One region of the Lederbergia sp. B243.17 genome, then DNA from elsewhere that is predicted to be linked to it. Evidence: riboswitches for the same ligand, from Rfam matches in the RefSeq annotation. Region 1 holds a riboswitch; each other region holds the start of a gene.

What was found. A riboswitch is a leader RNA that binds a small molecule or an ion and turns the genes downstream of it on or off. The one in region 1 is predicted to bind S-adenosylmethionine.
Region 2: another riboswitch for S-adenosylmethionine. It lies ahead of metK (methionine adenosyltransferase); the one in region 1 lies ahead of ssuE (NADPH-dependent FMN reductase).
Region 3: another riboswitch for S-adenosylmethionine. It lies ahead of AC0TWI_RS11045 (O-acetylhomoserine aminocarboxypropyltransferase/cysteine synthase family protein); the one in region 1 lies ahead of ssuE (NADPH-dependent FMN reductase).

Annotation. Positions count from the first base shown of each region.
Region 1 is NZ_JBWBKF010000089.1:24,738-30,845, reverse strand. Features, by position in the region: gene AC0TWI_RS18785 (ROK family protein) at 1-145, shown strand, start outside; gene AC0TWI_RS18780 (hypothetical protein) at 197-358, opposite strand; gene AC0TWI_RS18775 (ketopantoate reductase family protein) at 494-1,411, shown strand; SAM riboswitch class I at 1,492-1,601, shown strand; gene ssuE (NADPH-dependent FMN reductase) at 1,701-2,258, shown strand; gene ybaK (Cys-tRNA(Pro) deacylase) at 2,455-2,937, shown strand; gene AC0TWI_RS18760 (DUF6054 family protein) at 3,050-3,388, shown strand; gene AC0TWI_RS18755 (uracil-DNA glycosylase) at 3,407-4,051, shown strand; gene gntK (gluconokinase) at 4,072-5,628, opposite strand; gene AC0TWI_RS18745 (Dph6-related ATP pyrophosphatase) at 5,850-6,108, opposite strand, start outside.
Region 2 is NZ_JBWBKF010000062.1:736-6,843, reverse strand. Features, by position in the region: gene AC0TWI_RS11575 (malate synthase G) at 1-7, shown strand, start outside; gene AC0TWI_RS11570 (hypothetical protein) at 45-329, shown strand; gene aceA (isocitrate lyase) at 401-1,678, shown strand; gene AC0TWI_RS11560 (LCP family protein) at 1,717-2,661, opposite strand; gene AC0TWI_RS11555 (helix-turn-helix domain-containing protein) at 2,690-3,322, opposite strand; gene metK (methionine adenosyltransferase) at 3,432-4,631, opposite strand; SAM riboswitch class I at 4,765-4,885, opposite strand; gene pckA (phosphoenolpyruvate carboxykinase (ATP)) at 5,087-6,108, shown strand, end outside.
Region 3 is NZ_JBWBKF010000058.1:87,752-93,859, reverse strand. Features, by position in the region: gene AC0TWI_RS11055 (hypothetical protein) at 1-190, shown strand, start outside; gene AC0TWI_RS11050 (redoxin family protein) at 187-789, shown strand; SAM riboswitch class I at 867-982, shown strand; gene AC0TWI_RS11045 (O-acetylhomoserine aminocarboxypropyltransferase/cysteine synthase family protein) at 1,084-2,385, shown strand; gene AC0TWI_RS11040 (S41 family peptidase) at 2,520-3,944, shown strand; gene AC0TWI_RS11035 (PDZ domain-containing protein) at 4,041-5,222, shown strand; gene merR (mercury resistance transcriptional regulator MerR) at 5,420-5,812, shown strand; gene merA (mercury(II) reductase) at 5,841-6,108, shown strand, end outside.

The DNA of each region.
Region 1 (6,108 bases):
TTTGCTCGAAATGATCAAAGATCGTCTAAAAAACTATCAATTGCCTGAACAGCAGCATCTGCTCAACAGGATGAGCATCAGCTGCCTAAAGCAGGATAACGGTGTTGTCGGCGCGGGATTGTCTGTCTGGGCATCAGCAGAATGAAAAGCGGCCAGCCCGTTTTCCCCAGGGAAACGGTTCTGGCCGCTTTTTCGATTATTCGTTATCGTGTTTCCAGTACGTATCTTCATTTTTCACCGGGCAGACCGGAAAGTCTTCGCCGTCTTTGAAAGTCGCTTTTTCTCCGGATTGGCAAATATAAGTGCCTTCTGCCGGCACACCCTGGCCGGTCCGGTACAACCGTTCATCTTCCTTCATTTCCAACCCTCCAATCGTCCTTTTACTATTTGCCTTTTAGCAGATTTTACTCCGTACAATACCCGATATTTTCCCCGTTCAATCCGATTCGTTATAATGAGTGCAAGAGTAAATGGAATAGAAGGGGGAAAGCAGATGAGGATTCTAGTCGTGGGCGCCGGGGCAATCGGCGGTTATTTTGGGGGAAGGCTTGTGGAAAAAGGGGAGGACGTCACATTTCTTGTCCGAAAAAAACGCCGCGAGTCGCTCGAGCAAAAGGGGCTTGTAATCAAAAGCATTAACGGAGACTTTACTTTTCAGCCGAAAATGATTTCAACCGGGGACGAGGCGGATTCGTTCGATGCGGTATTGATTGCTACTAAAGCGTATCATCTTCAATCGGCCATCGATGATATCAGACCATATGTCGGTAAGGAGACGATGGTCGTCCCGCTGCTGAATGGCATAGCCCATATGGACGAACTGATTGCTGAATTTGGTGCTGATCGTGTAATTGGCGGAATGTGCTTTATCGAAACGACTCTCGATGACGAAGGAAGGATTCTGCAAAAAAGCCCGTCCCATGACCTGGTGTTCGGTGAACGGAACGGGGAGTCGACCGACCGCATCAAGGAACTGCGGGCTGCATTCGAAGGAACGAAGGCGAATTTCCGTTACAGTGAAACAATCTTGAAGGATATGTGGGAAAAATATCTGTTCATCGCGACATTTTCCGGCATTACCTCGCTCATGAGGGCGCCGATCGGCCCGATCCGTGCAACAGTTGAAGGAGAGTCGGCCATTAAGGATGTCATCGGAGAGCTGATTGCTGTCATGAAAGTATTGGACGCACCAATCACGGATGCTCTGCAGTCGGCTGTTTTCGACAAGATCAGCAGCATGGGAGAAGAAATGAAATCCTCCATGCAACGGGATATGGAAAAGGGGCTTCCTACCGAAGGAGACCATTTTTATCGATCGCTTCTCGCAGCTGCTGCGGAGAAAGGAATCGGGACACCAAAGCTTGCGCTGATTTATGCTAATCTGAAAGTATATGAGAAGGCCAGATTATAAAAGTTTTAAAAGTTGCAGTTGACTTTTCGGTATTGTCTGACTATACTTCATACTAAGTTCATTTTTCAATTGAATAGCGATTCTTATCAAGAGAGGCCGAGGGACTGACCCGATGACACCTCAGCAACCAGCAAATTATTTGTATGGTGCTAATTTCAGAAGAATACAATCTGTATTCTAAAGATGAGAAACGAATGCCGCATATAGCATGCCGAGCCTTCTCTCATCATACGGGAGAAGGCTTTTTCTATTGGAAAAAATTTTATCGGAAAAGAAAGGATGAGAGCAAATGAGCGAAATCGTCATCATATCGGGAAGCCCGCAACACCAATCAAGGTCTGAGCTTGTACTGAAATTTCTAGGTAAGCTGTTGGAGGAAAGAGGGATCAGCGTAACCCATTTGTCTGTCCGGGATGTGCCGCAATCAGTATTATTCGAGGCGGCTTATGACAGTCCGGTCATCGGGGAGATTGCTGAAAAGATCCGCAACGCCAAAGGGGTCATCGTCGGTTCCCCCGTATACAAAGCGGCGTATTCCGGTGTGCTGAAAGCGCTGGTCGATCTGCTTCCGCAGGACATTTTGGAAGGAAAGCCGATTCTTCCAATCATGACCGGCGGCAGCAAATCGCATCTTCTCGCATTGGAATTTTCGTTGAAGCCATTGCTGTCGACCTTGAAAGGGCAGAATCTGAAGGGCGTCTATCTGACTGATATTGACATCGATAAAGAAAGGCCGATTCCCATCCTCGATGTGGACACATTACAGCGGACGAAGAAGCAGCTCGGCTATTTTTTGGAGATCATTGAAAAGCAGAATCGTGAGATACCGGAATACTATACGATTTGAGAAGGCGCCGGTTTTTAATCAATTATGAGATCGACTGACAAATAAAAAATGTGTTTCCGAAGGCGGAATAAATGGATTTAACAAGGTGCCAGACAATAAAATTGATTTGAATCTTGTGAAGTATGCAGCTTTCTTCTTTCCCCAAAATCGGCATTCATGCTATCCTAATCTAAATTCATATGAAGAAGGGATCGGCATGAAGAAGAAAAAACTGCATAAAACGAATGCGATGCGAATTTTGGATGCAGCACATATCCAGTATGAGGTGCATGAGTATCCGTGGAAAGAGGACCGGCAGGATGAAGAAAATGCAGCAGAGACTGCGGGTTTACCGGTTTTCAAAACGCTTGTTGCAGTCGGTGATAAGACCGGTGTGATTGTCGCCTGCCTGCCTTCAATGAAGGAGATTGATCTGAAAGCGCTGGCCAGGGGAAGTGGTAATAAAAAGGTTGAAATGTTGCCGATGAAGGATCTGGAGAAAACGACAGGCTATATCCGGGGCGGCTGCTCGCCGATCGGCATGCTCAAAGCATACCCGGTTTTTATTGAGGCAGAGGCTGAAAATCTGGAAACAATGGTCGTCTCGGCAGGCAAACGCGGGCTGCAGATGGAGATCGCTCCAGCAGATTTGCAACGGGCAACAGGTGGAATGTTTACTGAGTTTGCGACAGAAGGATAGAGTAAAAGCGGCACTACCCTAGCAGGGGAGGAGCCGCTTTTTTCGTGTAGACCGTGGGCTGAAACTTTCTGCATGCTAAACCGTAAAAGAGGGAAAGAAAGGGGAGAGGAAGATGGCAATCACCAACTTTAAGGTAACCGTTACCCCGTCAGTGGCACGAGATATTATCGAACAGAAGATTTTGGAGCGGAATGTAAGCGGGACACTGGTGGACAGCTATACTCGCAAGACAGGCGAGCATGAGATCCATGTGCTGATCCTGGAAAAGTATTATATGAGATCCAGTAACCGTGCTTCCATCACTGCGACAATTGATAATTTTGATGGAACGACAAATGTCCATGTTGTTGCCGCCGGCAGTTCCGAAGGTGTCTTTTTCCGCTTTGATTGGGGAGCTGGGAAAAACTTTGCCGACAGCGTGCAGCAAGCATTAGAGCCCTATGTAATTTGAGGATAAGAAGGTGGATACATGTTTCAAATACCCGAATCGATTGCAGAACTTGGAAAAGAGAGGATTAAGGGCTTTCCGGTTGAGGGATTTGTCTATGGATCCGGTCCGGAACGGCCGGAAATCATGTTAATCGGCGAAGCGCCTGGGGAATTTGAAATCGTTGAAGGCATTCCCTTTATCGGCCGTGCAGGTAAGGAACTGATGAAGTCGCTGGAGTCAATCGGGCTTACCAGGGAAGATGTGTATATTACAAGTGCGGTCAGAAGCAGGCCATATAAATGGGGGAGCAAGAAAGAGAGAGACGGCACGATCGTAGAACGGAAATACAATCGTCCGCCAACCCAAAAAGAGATCCTGGCCCATGCCCCTGTTCTGGATTATGAAGTGGCCCATGTCAGGCCTAAACTCATTGTCACTTTGGGTAATGTTGGTCTTCAGCGCCTGCTTGGCAAGGAGGCGAAGGTGACGGAATTGCACGGGCAGCTTCTTAAAAAGCCGGTGCAATATTTGAAAGATCTGACGGACGTTGCATTTTCTTGGACAAGCGAACGGCATCTCATCGTTCCCACGTTCCACCCCGCCTCCATTTTTTACCGCCCCTCCCACCGCCCGGCCCTTGAGCAAGATTGGCAAAAAATCGGCGAAATTCTGCGAGGAGACTGACCTAGGGCGGATTGCTGTGGTCAGTCTCTTGAATTCCCTCTTTGAAGGCTCTCTCGCTGGTAGTCAGCGATTTGGCTATAGGATTCGGTCAGGCTGCGGGTGAGGCTTTGGAAGATGGGCAGCAGTTTTTGGTACGCTTCCGCAGTATGTTGTTCGGGTTCGTGCCGGTGGGTAGTGCCAATCATGCTGGCAGCCGCTTCCTCAAGTGAATCAATCTTTCCCGTAGAATAGAGCCCCAGTATACATGCCCCGAGACAGGAACTTTCAAAGCTTTCCGGGACGATCACTTCCAGATTGAAGATGTCAGCCATCATTTGCCGCCAAAGAGCCGAGCGAGCGAAGCCGCCGGTTGCCTGGATTTTCGTAACCGGTTCGTCCATACATTCAACCAGTGCGAGCAAGACAGTGTACAGATTGAAGATTACGCCTTCAAGTGCTGCTCTGATCATATGTTCTTTCTTGTGGGACAGCGTTAGCCCGAAAAAGGAGCCGCGTACATCCGGATTCCACAATGGGGCACGCTCTCCCGCAAGATAAGGATGGAAAAGCAGGCCTTCCGCGCCAGGTTTGACCCGCTCGGCGATCTTTGTTAAAACCTCGTAAAGGTCAATGCCAAGTCTTTTGGCCGTTTCGACTTCAGAAGAAGCCAATTCATCGCGAATCCAGCGCAGAACCATCCCGCCGTTGTTCACCGGACCGCCGATCACCCAATGGTTTTCTGTTAAGGCATAGCAGAAGATCCTGCCTTTTTCATCTGTCCGGGGTTGATCGATGATTGTCCGGATTGCTCCGCTCGTCCCGATCGTGACCGCCACTTCTCCTTTCTTGACAGCATTTACTCCAAGGTTCGATAATACACCGTCACTGGCGCCGATGACGAAAGGAGTCGAAGGGTTAATGCCGATTTGCTCTGCCAGCTCCTTGCCCATATCGCCAAAAACAGCTGTCGTCGGCACCGGCGTCGAAAGCTGATGAGACGTAATCCCTGCAACCGACAGAGCCTCCGCATCCCAATCCAGCTCTTCAAGATGAAACATTCCCGTTGCCGAAGCAATCGAATAATCGACTAGGTAGCGACCGAAAAACCGATGGAAGATGTATTCTTTGATCCCGATGTATTTTTTCGCTTTGGCGGCGATTTCAGGATGCTCCCTGATAAGCCAGGTGATTTTGCTTAAGGGAGACATCGGGTGAATCGGAGTCCCGGTCCTGCGGTAGATGCCATGGCCATCCCACTCATCCTTGATTTTCTGCGCCCATAATTCGCTTCGATTATCTGCCCATGTAATGCAACGTGTCAGCGGTCGGTCTTGCTCATCGATGGCAATCACGCTATGCATGGCACTGCTGAATGAAACAAACGACAGCTTCCCCGAACAGATTGCGGCGGCTGTGCTTTTCATCGCCAAGATGACGGCCTGGAAAATTTCCTCCGGATCTTGCTCCGCTGTAGAAATATCAGGTGTGTAGAGCGGATAGCCGATGTTTTCCTGCGCCGCTACGTCGCCTTTTTCGGTATATAATACGGCTTTTACACTTGTTGTGCCGATATCGACACCCATCATATAGTTCGTCAATTCAATTCCCCTCCCGTGAGTTGCTATCCCGCTGCTCCTATTATTATTCGATCGCTCGCATTAGGCCCATACACAACAGCAAGCTTAATCAACTAAAATGCTTATATACAAGTATGGTAACCGTATTCTCTTTTCGGTGACAGCCTTTTACAAAAGAAAGAAAAAAGAGGCCTGTCTCCCGCCCAGGAGTAGTGCGTTAAATCGGCGGAAAACAGCCCCTTTTATTTAACTTTGTGCCGAAACAGTGGCCCGTCAAATACGAATGTATGGTATTCTCCGGATTCCCCCATCGGGCAGGCGTCTGTTTGGGAGATGTCCTCAACAAACTGCTGATCGAGAATCCGGCCGACCCAATCGGCGGGGAGAATATCCTCTCGCACACGAATCACTTCCGCCTTATAACCTGCATCGATGAATGACTGCAAAGCGGAAAGCAACTTTGTCACATCGGTCCAAAGAGGGTACACAGCCTCCAACTTT
Region 2 (6,108 bases), on a different contig from region 1:
GCGCTGACGGACGATCCTTTTTATTATATTTGGAGGTGGAAAAAATGGATGAGAGACAAATGTCAGGAAGAGAGCTTGTGGAGGAATGGGTGATTGAAAAGCTTGTAACCGGCAGAACGATCGACGAGATGGACGGTACAGCCTTCATTTATGGAAATGAAATTTTGACGTTGAAGAAAAATGAGGATGGGGCTCTCGACTGCAAGCCGCAAAAAGTGCCGGGTCTCGTCGTTCTGCCAAAACGGGAAGAGGATAATATATGCAGCGCCTGTGGTTCGGATCACCCCAGCTACAAAGCCGTACTGGAATGCTGTGCCGATGTGGAATGATTTACGTCTACTCTGTTATATAACATTAATGAATTAAAAATTATAGTTATAAAACAAAAGGAGAGATCGACATGCCAACTATTGAACAACAAATTCAACAAATCGAGGAATCTTGGAAAGCAGACCGCTGGAAAGGAATTAAGCGAACCTATTCTGCTGCAGAAGTGGTGAAACTGCGGGGATCCGTCGTAATTGAACATACACTGGCAAGAATGGGCGCTGAAAGACTGTGGAAATTGATTAACAACGAAGCGTATGTTCACGCACTTGGCGCGCTGACAGGCAATCAGGCAATGCAACAGGTAAAGGCAGGTCTGAAGGCGATCTATTTAAGCGGCTGGCAGGTTGCCGCAGATGCGAATGTCTCAGGACACATGTATCCGGACCAGAGCCTTTATCCGGTGAACAGCGTTCCACAGGTCGTCAAGCGCATCAACCAGACATTCCAGCGAGCAGATCAAATTCAGCAGGCCGAAGGGAAAGACGACATCTACTGGTTTGCCCCCATTGTCGCCGACATGGAAGCCGGCTTCGGAGGCCCATTGAACGTCTTTGAGCTTATGAAGGCCATGATCGAAGCAGGAGCCGGCGGTGTCCATCTGGAGGACCAGCTTGCTTCTGAGAAAAAATGCGGCCACTTGGGCGGGAAGGTGCTGCAGCCAACCCAAACAGCCATCAGGCATTTGATAGCGGCCCGCCTTGCCGCCGATGTACTGGATGTGCCAACGGTTATTATTGCGCGAACGGATGCGAATGCGGCGAACCTCATTACAAGCGACGCCGACCCTTATGACCATAGATTCCTGACTGGGGAAAGAAGTCCGGAAGGCTTCTATTATACAAATTCCGGTCTCGATCAGGCGATCGCCCGCGGCCTTGCGTATGCCCCATATGCCGATATGATTTGGTGCGAAACATCCGAACCTGACATTGAAGAAGCAAGGCAGTTCGCCGAGGCTATCCATAAAGAGTTCCCAGGGAAACTGCTCGCGTACAACTGCTCCCCTTCGTTCAACTGGAAAAGCAAGCTATCGGACGAAGAGATCGCCGTCTTCCAGCAAGAGCTTGGCAAGATGGGCTACAAATTTCAATTCGTCACCCTCGCTGGCTTCCACGCGCTCAACCACAGCATGTTCGAGCTTGCGCAAGGATATAAGGAAACCGGCATGACCGCATACTCGAAGCTCCAGCAAGCAGAGTTCGGTTCGGAGAAGGATGGATTCACCGCTACCCGCCATCAACGCGAAGTTGGCACTGGTTATTTCGACGCTGTCTCTCTTGTCGTTTCAGGAGGCACCTCCTCTACTACTGCTTTGGCCGGATCAACGGAGGCCGAACAATTTGCCTGACAAAAAATGAAGCCTGCCGATCGGCAGGCTTCATTTTTTTAATCCCCCGATGAGAAGAACTCCTTCAACGCTCTCTTGTTCGTCTCCTCATCCATCCGCAGTACATCCCCGGCACTTGTCCTGTCAGGCTGATACGAATTTTCAACCGGTATTCTCAGTGTTTCCACTTGCTTGTTTCTGCTTGTAAAGGCTGCTTTACCGAGAGAAAGCATGGTTGTCTTGCTGATATTCGTCTCAATATAAGGATCCGCCAAGCCGAGGATTTTTGGCAGCTGGACGAGACTGTTCACACTGATCGCCTCATCCTTCAGCTTTGCCATTACTTCTTGCTGCCTCTCCACCCGCCCAAAATCGCTCTGGCGGTCATGGCGGAACCGAACATAACCAAGAAGCTGGTCGCCATGAAGCCTTTGCCGTCCTGGCTGCAGAGTTGTATCAATCCCATATGACATTTCATAAGGGATATCTACCTCGATTCCATCGGGAGCAATGATATCGACAATTCTGCGGAAGCCTTCAAAATCGATAATCGCGTAATATTGGATATCGATGTCAAAGTTTTGCTTAAGGGTTTTCCGGACAAGCTCAGGCCCGCCGAATGCAAAAGCCGCATTCATTTTTTGCATGCCATGATCAGGAATATCCACATACGTATCCCTCATGATCGAAGCAAGCTTTATGCTATTTGATGATTGATCATAATGGGCAATCATCAGTGTATCAGAATTGCCTCGATCCCCTCCCCTTGTATCACTGCCGAGCAACAAAATATTAATGTCACCGATCTGTGACTCGGTCCCCTGAAACGACGACTCGAATGTTTTTCCGTCTTCCTTATACGGTCCATCCCCTGCAGCGGATAGCCCGTTATTATACTGGACTACAATATACGTACCTACTGCCAAAACCACTATTAGCAAAAACAGCGCAAGTGTTACCAGCCTCTTCCGCCTTCGTGCCTTTTTCTTTTTTGTTGCACGCATGATTTGCCAAACCACCTAACGTCAATTTTTAGCCTTTCATGGATTGCATCGCGATTTGAACCGCAATAGCATCATCGATATAACCGATCGGAAAAATAAAGTCGGGAATGACATCGGCTGGAATAATGAAGTATAGAAGTGCGCTGCCGATGACCGCCAGATCAAAAGGAGTGCCATTCCGGCGTTGAAATGTACGATACCAATCTTTGAGGCGGCTGATGAAAGGGCCCGTACTGCCGATCTTGTTTAGTTTCCCCTCGAATTCTTCATCAATCCTTCGTTTTCCTTCCGCTGTACGTGCAAGCCCCCTGAACTCTTCCAGCTCTCTGCTTACCAGTTCAATCGAAAATTCCTCTTTCAAAACATCGGATGATTCCAAATCATAATGGATCGACTCGATCGATTTTTGAATATCAGTTGCCTCGGTGCCCCGCACGCTGGTCCCGTGTCCGGCCGCATTGAGCATTTCAGACATCGGAACTCCAAGACATCCTGAAAACGCCTGCAGGTGCTGCAAATTCGCCTGCCTTTTTCCGTTGATGATCCGGGAAATCGTAGCCGCGTCTATCCCAGCCGTTTCACTGAATTTCCTCAATGAAAGCCCATGTTCTTGCAGCTGTTTCTTCAAAAAAGACCCAAGTGTGTGATCTTCCCTCTCCATGCAGTATCCTATCCTTTCTTTACTGCCCATAAGATAAATCAATGTTGACATTTTGTCAACATTGTCTGTAAAAAAAGAACCTGCAGAAAAACTGCAGGTCCCTTTCACTTTATTTAGATACACTCTGACGAATTGCTTCTGCCTTATCTGTTCTTTCCCAAGGTAAATCAAGATCTGTACGGCCAAAATGTCCGTATGCCGCGGTCTGCTTGTAGATCGGGCGACGTAGATCGAGCATCCGGATGATGCCGGCCGGACGAAGGTCAAAGTTCCCCCGGATTGCTTCAACGAGTGCCTCTTCCGATACAGTACCAGTGCCAAATGTGTCAACTGCAATCGATACAGGCTGGGCAACACCGATCGCGTAAGCCAATTGAACTTCACATTTCTCCGCAAGACCTGCAGCAACAATATTCTTTGCCACATATCGTGCAGCGTAGGCAGCTGAACGGTCAACTTTTGTCGGATCTTTTCCGGAGAACGCGCCCCCGCCATGGCGTGCATAGCCGCCATACGTATCGACAATGATCTTTCTTCCTGTCAGGCCGGCATCACCCTGCGGTCCGCCGATAACGAAGCGCCCTGTCGGATTAATAAAATATTTTGTCTCGTCATCAATTAATTCAGCAGGAACAACTGGGTTGATCACATGCTCTTTCAGGTTGCGCTGAATCTGCTCAAGGCTGATTTCCTGATGATGCTGGGTTGAGATGACGATCGTGTCGATTCTTACTGGCTTGTCATTCTCATCATATTCCACCGTCACCTGCGTCTTTCCGTCCGGGCGCAGATAAGGAAGGATTTCCTCTTTGCGTACTTCTGCCAAACGACGCGAAAGTTTATGTGCAAGCGAGATCGGAAGCGGCATCAGTTCCTTTGTTTCATTGCAGGCAAAACCGAACATCAGCCCTTGGTCCCCGGCACCTATCGCCTCGATTTCTTCATCTGACATGCTTCCTTCTCTTGCTTCCAATGCCTTGTCCACACCTGCGGCAATATCGGCGGATTGCTCATCAATGCTCGTCAATACTGCACAGGTTTCAGCATCAAAGCCATATTTGGCGCGAGTATAGCCGATCCCTTTAATCGTATCCCGAACAATCCTCGGAATATCGACATAAGTGCTTGTCGAGATCTCCCCGGCCACGAGAACGAGCCCTGTCGTTACAGAAGTTTCGCAAGCGACGCGGGCGTTCGGGTCCTTATCCAAAATCGCATCCAGAATCGAATCGGATATTTGATCACATATTTTATCGGGATGTCCTTCTGTAACGGATTCCGAAGTAAACAAACGGCGATTCTTTGTCATCGAAATTCCTCCTTCTCTTAGTCAATTATGACCAATTAACTTAACGGTACTCGTTCCTTCATGATCCGGCAGAAAAAGCTGCAAAAAAACCTTTCCCTATAGAGGAAAGGTTTGCGTTTCTCCGAGCCTTTCACTCTTATCGTCCGAGGCCAAAACCTCGCAACAGGTTAAGCACCTTTCCAACAGGGAAATTCCCTGTAAGCAGGTTGCCGGGTTTCACAGGGCCTGTCCCCTCCGCCATCTCAGGATAAGAGTATCCGTTCAAATTCCAATCATAACGCAAGTATAAAGGCAATGTCAACGTTTGTTCTTTACCACATCCGGACAGCTGAACAATCCTTAAAAACAGCGGTTTTCCGGAGATCTTTTTTGTGCATTAGTATAGACTAATAGATCAAATGTGTTATACTAATTACAAATCAACCATAAAAATTGAAAAGGCAGGTTATACATGTATGAATTCTCTAAAGCGAAAGATTGATTTGGAGCAGTTGCTGAGCGGGAACAATGTCTTAGTTCAGCCCAGCGTTCCCGAATTGGTAGAGAAAATACTAGAACGCCGGGAAGGCTCCCTCACTTCCACCGGGGCCATTCGCGTCGAGACCGGAAAGTATACCGGCCGTTCGCCTGAGGATAAATTTATTGTAAATGAAACCGCTGTCAGTGGCAAAATAAATTGGGGATCTGTGAATCAGCCGATCTCCCCCGAGGCATTCGACAACTTATATACAAAGGTTCTTGATTATTTGAAAGGAACAGATGAACTGTTTTTGTTCAACGGCTTCGCAGGTGCAGATGAAAAATACCGAATGCCGATCAGGGTAATCAACGAGCTGGCCTGGCATAATTTATTCGTCCACCAGCTCTTTATCCGTCCAACAGCGCAAGAGTTGGAAGAGCATGAAGCAGATTTCACTGTCATTTGCGCCCCCCACTTCCGGGCAGACCCTGAAGTGGATGGAACAAATTCTGAGACCTTCATCATCGTCTCCTATGAAAAGAGAATTATCTTGATTGGGGGAACCGAATATGCAGGCGAGATGAAAAAATCGATCTTTTCTGTCATGAATTACGAACTGCCCGAACAAGAGATTTTGTCGATGCACTGCTCCGCGAACGTAGGATCAGAAGGCGATGTAGCGCTCTTCTTTGGCCTTTCAGGTACTGGAAAAACGACTTTGTCGGCAGATCCAAACCGCCGGTTGATCGGCGATGATGAGCACGGCTGGTCAGCAAACGGTGTTTTCAATATCGAAGGTGGCTGCTATGCAAAGACAGTCGGCCTGTCCAGGGAGAAAGAACCACAAATCTTTGATGCGATAACTTTTGGCGCCGTTCTGGAGAACGTCATCGTAGATCCCCAAACACGAATCGCCGATTATGAAAACATTTCGCTTACAGAAAATACAAGAGCTGCGTATCCGATTGATGCAATCGACAATATCGTACAGCCGAGTGTTGCCGGACACCCATCGGT
Region 3 (6,108 bases), on a different contig from region 1:
CGTCTTTTTTTGCTTGGCCGCATTCGAAAAAAAGCCAGGAGGGGCATTGCAGTATCTCGTTCTTTTTACAGGAGTCCAAGTCCTGATTCAGTCCATTATTGGCGAGTTTTTCAGCCCATTAACCGCAATTTATATCGGAATTGCTTTAGTGCTTGCAGTTACTTTGGAGAAAGGAAGTGCAGCCGGGTGAAAAAGCAGATTTTTGGTGCTGCGTTGATTTTGCTGCTTGTCAGCATTGCAATTGTAAATTTGGTGAAAGATGTGCAGGCAAAAAAGGAGGATGAACAGGCTCAGCAGGAGTTTTTAGAGCAGGCAGAGCCGGAAGAGGGGGAAGCCATCTATGATGAGGGGCTTTCGCCTGGAAATGTTCCGCCGGATTTCACGCTTGAGACTCTTTCCGGGGAGACGGTTACACTTTCGGAACTGAAAGGGAAAAAGGTGATTCTTAACTTCTGGGCGACGTGGTGTCCTCCTTGCAAAGCGGAAATGCCGTATATGGAAGAGTACTACAAAAAACATGCGGAGAAGGATGGCGTTGAAATCCTCGCTGTGAATTTGACGAACGATGAGAGGGGAACCAATCCTGAAAAAAAGGTAGCCAATTTCATTAAAGAGTATGGCCTCACCTTCCCAGTCCCTCTTGATAGAGACGGAAAATACGGCAAGGCGTATCAAGTCTACACGATTCCAACAAGCTTCATACTGGATCGCAACGGAGTCATCCAAAAACGTCATGTCGGCCCGATGGATCAAAATATGATTCGAGACTTCATGAAAGAAATCAATTAATATTTGAAATATACAAAAATATTATTGACTTATAAAAATAGGATGATATACTAAAGCAAATGAATATCGAAGCAATACTCTTATCAAGAGCGGCGGAGGGACTAGGCCCTGCGATGCCCGGCAACCTTCAGACGATTACGTCTGAAAAGGTGCTAATTCCTACAGACCCGAATGGCGGTCTGGAAGATAAGGGGAGGAACTGACTGTAAGCCCTCTTCTTATCCGGAAGAGGGCTTTTCTGCGTGCTAAGATGTTCGATGGATAAAAAAATTAAAATATTTGGAGGTATGAAACATGTCAGAAAAACAATATCGCCCAGAAACTATTTTATTGCACGGAGCTCAGGAGCCAGATCAAACGAAAGCAAGGGCCGTGCCGGTCTATCGGACAACTTCCTATCTTTTTGACAGCACGGAGCATGCACAAAAACTGTTCGGTCTCGAAGAATCAGGAAACATTTACTCAAGGATCATGAATCCGACAGTCGATGTATTTGAAAAACGCGTAGCCGAGCTGGAAGGCGGTACTGCCGCGGTCGCCCTGTCTTCCGGAATGGCTGCTATTGCTTTCTCCATTCTGAACATTGCGAATGCTGGTGATGAAATTGTGGCGGCGACAGACCTTTACGGCGGAACGTATAATTTATTTGCGATCTCCTTGCCGAAATACGGAATCAACGTGAAATTCGTTGATCCGAAAGACCCTGAGAACTTCAGAAAGGCAATCACACCAAAGACAAAGGCTCTTTTCGGCGAAGTGATCGGCAATCCGAGCCTTCATATTTTAGATATCGAAAAAGTCGCCGATATTGCGCACGAAAATGGGATTCCACTAATTGTCGATAGCACATTTGCCACTCCTTATTTGAGCAGGCCGATTGAATGGGGAGCCGACGTAGTTGTCCATTCTGCGACGAAATGGATCGGCGGGCACGGTACGGCGATTGGCGGTATTGCCGTAGACAGCGGCAAATTCGACTGGAACAACGAGAAATTCCCGGGCTTCACGGAGCCTGACCATACGTATCACGGCATTCGCTTCGGCATCGATGTTCCGGATGCAGCATTTGCAACGAAGCTGCGTGTTCAGCTGTTGAGGGATTTCGGACCGTGCCTGAGCCCGGATAATGCTTTCATTTTCCTGCAAGGCTTGGAGTCTCTGCATCTGCGGATTCCTAGACATATTGAGAACGCCAAAGCGATTGCTGAGTTTTTGCAAAACCATGAATCGGTAGAGTGGGTATCGTATCCTACTTTGGAAAACCACCCTTCCCGTGAACTTGCCCAAAAATATTTTAAAGATGGGGCAGGCGCAATCGTCAACTTTGGCATAAAGGGCGGCCGTGAAGCCGGACGGAACGTAATCGACAACGTGAAATTATGGTCCCATGTTGCGAATGTCGGGGATTCTAAATCATTGATTATACATCCAGCATCTACGACGCATCAGCAGTTGAGCGGAGAGGAATTGAAATCGACCGGTGTTACGGAAGAATTGATCCGCCTGGCAGTCGGATTGGAGGCAATCGAAGACATTAAAGAGGACTTGGAACAGGCAATCGCGAAAGCCGTCAAGTCTCCAGAAAGCGTCCGATAAAAGAAGTGAAGACCCGTGTTGCGATCAGGCAGCACGGGTCTTCCTGTTTTCTAATCTTGAATATCTCCCCGATCTTTTTCATATGATGAGAGATAGAAAGAGACAGGCCTTCATGAAGGCGAGGGAGGGAAAGGATGAAAAAGAAATGGGTAGCACTCTGGATGGCAGGCGCCTTTTTGCTCGGGGTGCTAGGAACATATTCGGCGGTTGAATGGATTTTGCCAATGGAAGAGAAAGCTGCGCCTGAGAGAACATTGGAGACTGAAGAAATTGAAGGGTTTGACAAAGTTGCGCAGGCCTATCACTTGATCCGTTCTTCATACGTGGAGAAGACGGAGAATGGACAGCTTATTCACGGGGCAATCCAAGGGATGATCAGCACGCTGAAGGATCCTTATTCGGTCTATATGGATGCGGAGACGAGCAAAAGGTTCAATGAAAACTTTGAAACTTCCTTCGAAGGAATTGGCGCACAGATCGCAATCGAGGAAGGAAAATTGATCATTGTTTCTCCGATTAAGAACACACCGGCAGAGAAGGCGGGACTGAAGCCAAGGGACCAAATTTTAAAAATTGACGGGAAAAGCGTGGAAGGGCTGGATGTCAATCAAGCTTCAGAGAGAATCCGCGGCGAAAAAGGCTCGGAAGTTGAGCTGGAAATCAAGAGGGGGGCATCGTCCGTTCCGTTTACTGTGAACATTCAGCGCGCGGATGTGCCATTGCTTACCGTGTTTTCCGATATGAAAAAATCAGGAAAGAAAAATGTCGGCTATATTGAAATTACATCCTTTTCTACGGAGACGGCGAGAGACTTTGCTAACGAGCTGAGTGATTTGGAGAAAAAGGGGATTGACGGTTTAATTATTGATGTGCGGGGAAATCCGGGAGGGATGCTTTCGAGTGTCGAGGATATATTGCAGCAGCTCGTCACCGGCAAAAAACCATACGTCCAAATTGAGGAAAAGAGCGGAAAGAAACAGCCTTACTTTTCCAGTCTGAAAAAGCGCAAGCCTTACCCGGTAGCGCTGCTTGTCAATGAGGGAAGTGCATCAGCCTCGGAAATTCTGGCAGGCGGTCTGAAGGAGATCGAGGATTATCCTCTAGTCGGGGAAAAAACATTCGGAAAAGGGACGGTTCAGCAGCCGGTACCTCTCGACGATGGCAGCAATATCAAATTGACGATGTTCAAATGGCTGACACCGGAAGGGAACTGGATTCATGGGAAAGGCATTGAGCCTACCTTCGAGGTGAAGCAGCCGGCACTGTTTGATGTACAGGCCATTCGTCCTTCCGAAACGCTTGTCCGCGATATGAACAACGACCAGGTGAAGACCGCACAGGAAGCTCTGGCTGCACTAGGATTTTCGCCGGGCAGAAAGGATGGCTACTTCGATGAAAATACGGAAATCGCAGTCAAAGCTTTTCAATCGGTTCAAAAGCTGCCGGTCACCGGAAAAATTGACGAAGCGACAGCTGGCGGTCTCGAAGAGCAGGTTAGAACAAGAATTGAAGATGAGAAGTATGATTTGCAGCTTCAGGTAGCATTGAAAATCATTTGAATTTGAAGGGGAACGGCATTTGAAGCCTGTTCCCCTTTCCCTGTTTCTGATAGAATAAGAGGGAATTGGATTGTTTCGGAAAGGATGTGCATCTCATTGGCGGAAGTATGGGCCTTAGAAGTAGTGAAAGGTTTGGGCAGATTTTTCTTGAACCCTGTTTTATATTTTGCGATTGGATTGGCCCTTTATGCCGGTTACCTGCGAGTGAAAAGGGAGCGGAAAGATTTCCATACGCGCGTCAATGGCGTTCTCCACGAGCTGGGCCTATTATTTCCGGCCGGACTTGCAGCCGGCGCCATCTTGACGTTGCTGTTTATCGGGATCGGTCTTGTTCTTCCGCTCTCTATGGTTGCAGCCATTGCGGCGGCGACCGTCTTGCTGGGAGCGGCGGGAAACGGGAGGCTGCTGTCACCTGCTTTTACGGTCGGACTCCCAGCCATTGTCCTGATGGCATCCTCCTTTTTTGGATGGCGTCTTCCCTATTTCGGAACTGTAAAGTTTACAAATGAGGAATGGTTGGCAATTGGCGCTTTCATCGGGATCTTGCTGATTGCTGAAGGCTTTTTGATACTGAAGAATGGCTTGCGCGACGTGTCACCGAAGCTGAGGACAAGCTCCCGGGGATTAACCGTTGGCGCCCATCAGACAAAACGGCTTTGGCTCCTGCCGGTCTTTTGCCTGCTGCCTGCTGGGAATCTGACTTCGCCAGCCGAATGGTGGCCCGTGCTTCAAGCCGGTGGGGATGGTTTTACTCCTCTTTTCCTGCCTTTCCTTCTCGGCTTTCAGCAGCAGACGCAAAGTGTACTGCCGCAAGAGGCTGTCGGAAGAGTCGGCCGCCAGGTGCTCCTGCTCGGTTTCCTCGTCCTTGGAGTGGGAGTAGCGGGACATTGGATAGGAACATACGCCTTGATGGCAGCTCCAGTATTGGCAGCAGCCGGACGGATTTGGATATCCCATAGGCACCGGGTGAGAGAACGTTCAACCCCTTATTACTTCACCCCTCGCAACAAAGGGGTAATGATCCTCGATGTTATTCCCGGGACGCCCGCTGAGAAGATAGGGCTGAAAAGGGGAGAAATTATCCAGACATGCAACGGGCAAGCAATAAGATCGAAACAGGAATTGTATGAAGCACTTTTAAAAAACCGGGCGTATTGTAAGCTCGACGTTTTGGACAGCAATGGAGAAATTCGGATGCTGCAGCGTGCTCTCTACGAAGGCGACCACCATGAGCTTGGCATCCTGTTTGTTGAAAAAAGGGGTCTTCGGAATATATAGTGGAATTACTTTCTTAATAGTTTAAAAACAACTGGTGTTTAAATCGGATTTTCTGGTGGGATGTTAGGATAATCAATAGTATTATATAAAAGTATCAATCACATACGAGTGATACTTTGGGAAAAAAATAAAATAGTCCAATTTACTTGACCGTGTACTATGGTACACGGTTTATAATATTCATGGGGTGAAATAAGATGATTTATCGCATTAGTGAGTTTGCAGATAAATGTGGAGTTAATAAAGAAACGATCAGATATTACGAGCGAAAAAATTTATTACAAGAACCTCACCGAACGGAAGCTGGTTATCGGATATATTCATATGATGACGTTAAGCGTGTTGGGTTTATTAAACGAATACAGGAACTTGGTTTTTCTTTAAGCGAGATTTATAAATTACTTGGTGTTGTAGATAAAGATGAAGTTCGTTGTCAAGATATGTTCGAATTTGTTTCTAAAAAACAAAAGGAAGTGCAAAAACAAATAGAGGATTTAAAACGAATTGAAACTATGTTAGACGACTTAAAACAACGATGTCCAGATGAAAAGCAATTACATTCGTGTCCAATAATAGAAACATTAACATGAGAGATTAATTAACGAAAGGAGCTTTTTTATGAATAAATTTAAGGTAAACATTTCAGGAATGACTTGTACGGGTTGTGAAAAACACGTAGAATCAGCACTTGAAAAGATAGGTGCTAAAAATATTGAGTCTAGTTATCGTCGTGGTGAAGCAGTATTTGAACTGCCCGATGATATTGAGGTTGAAAGTGCAATAAAGGCGATTGATGAAGCAAATTACCAAGCCGGAGAAATTGAAGAAGTATCATCACTAGAAAACGTGGCGTTAATTAATGAAGACAATTATGACCTTCTTATTA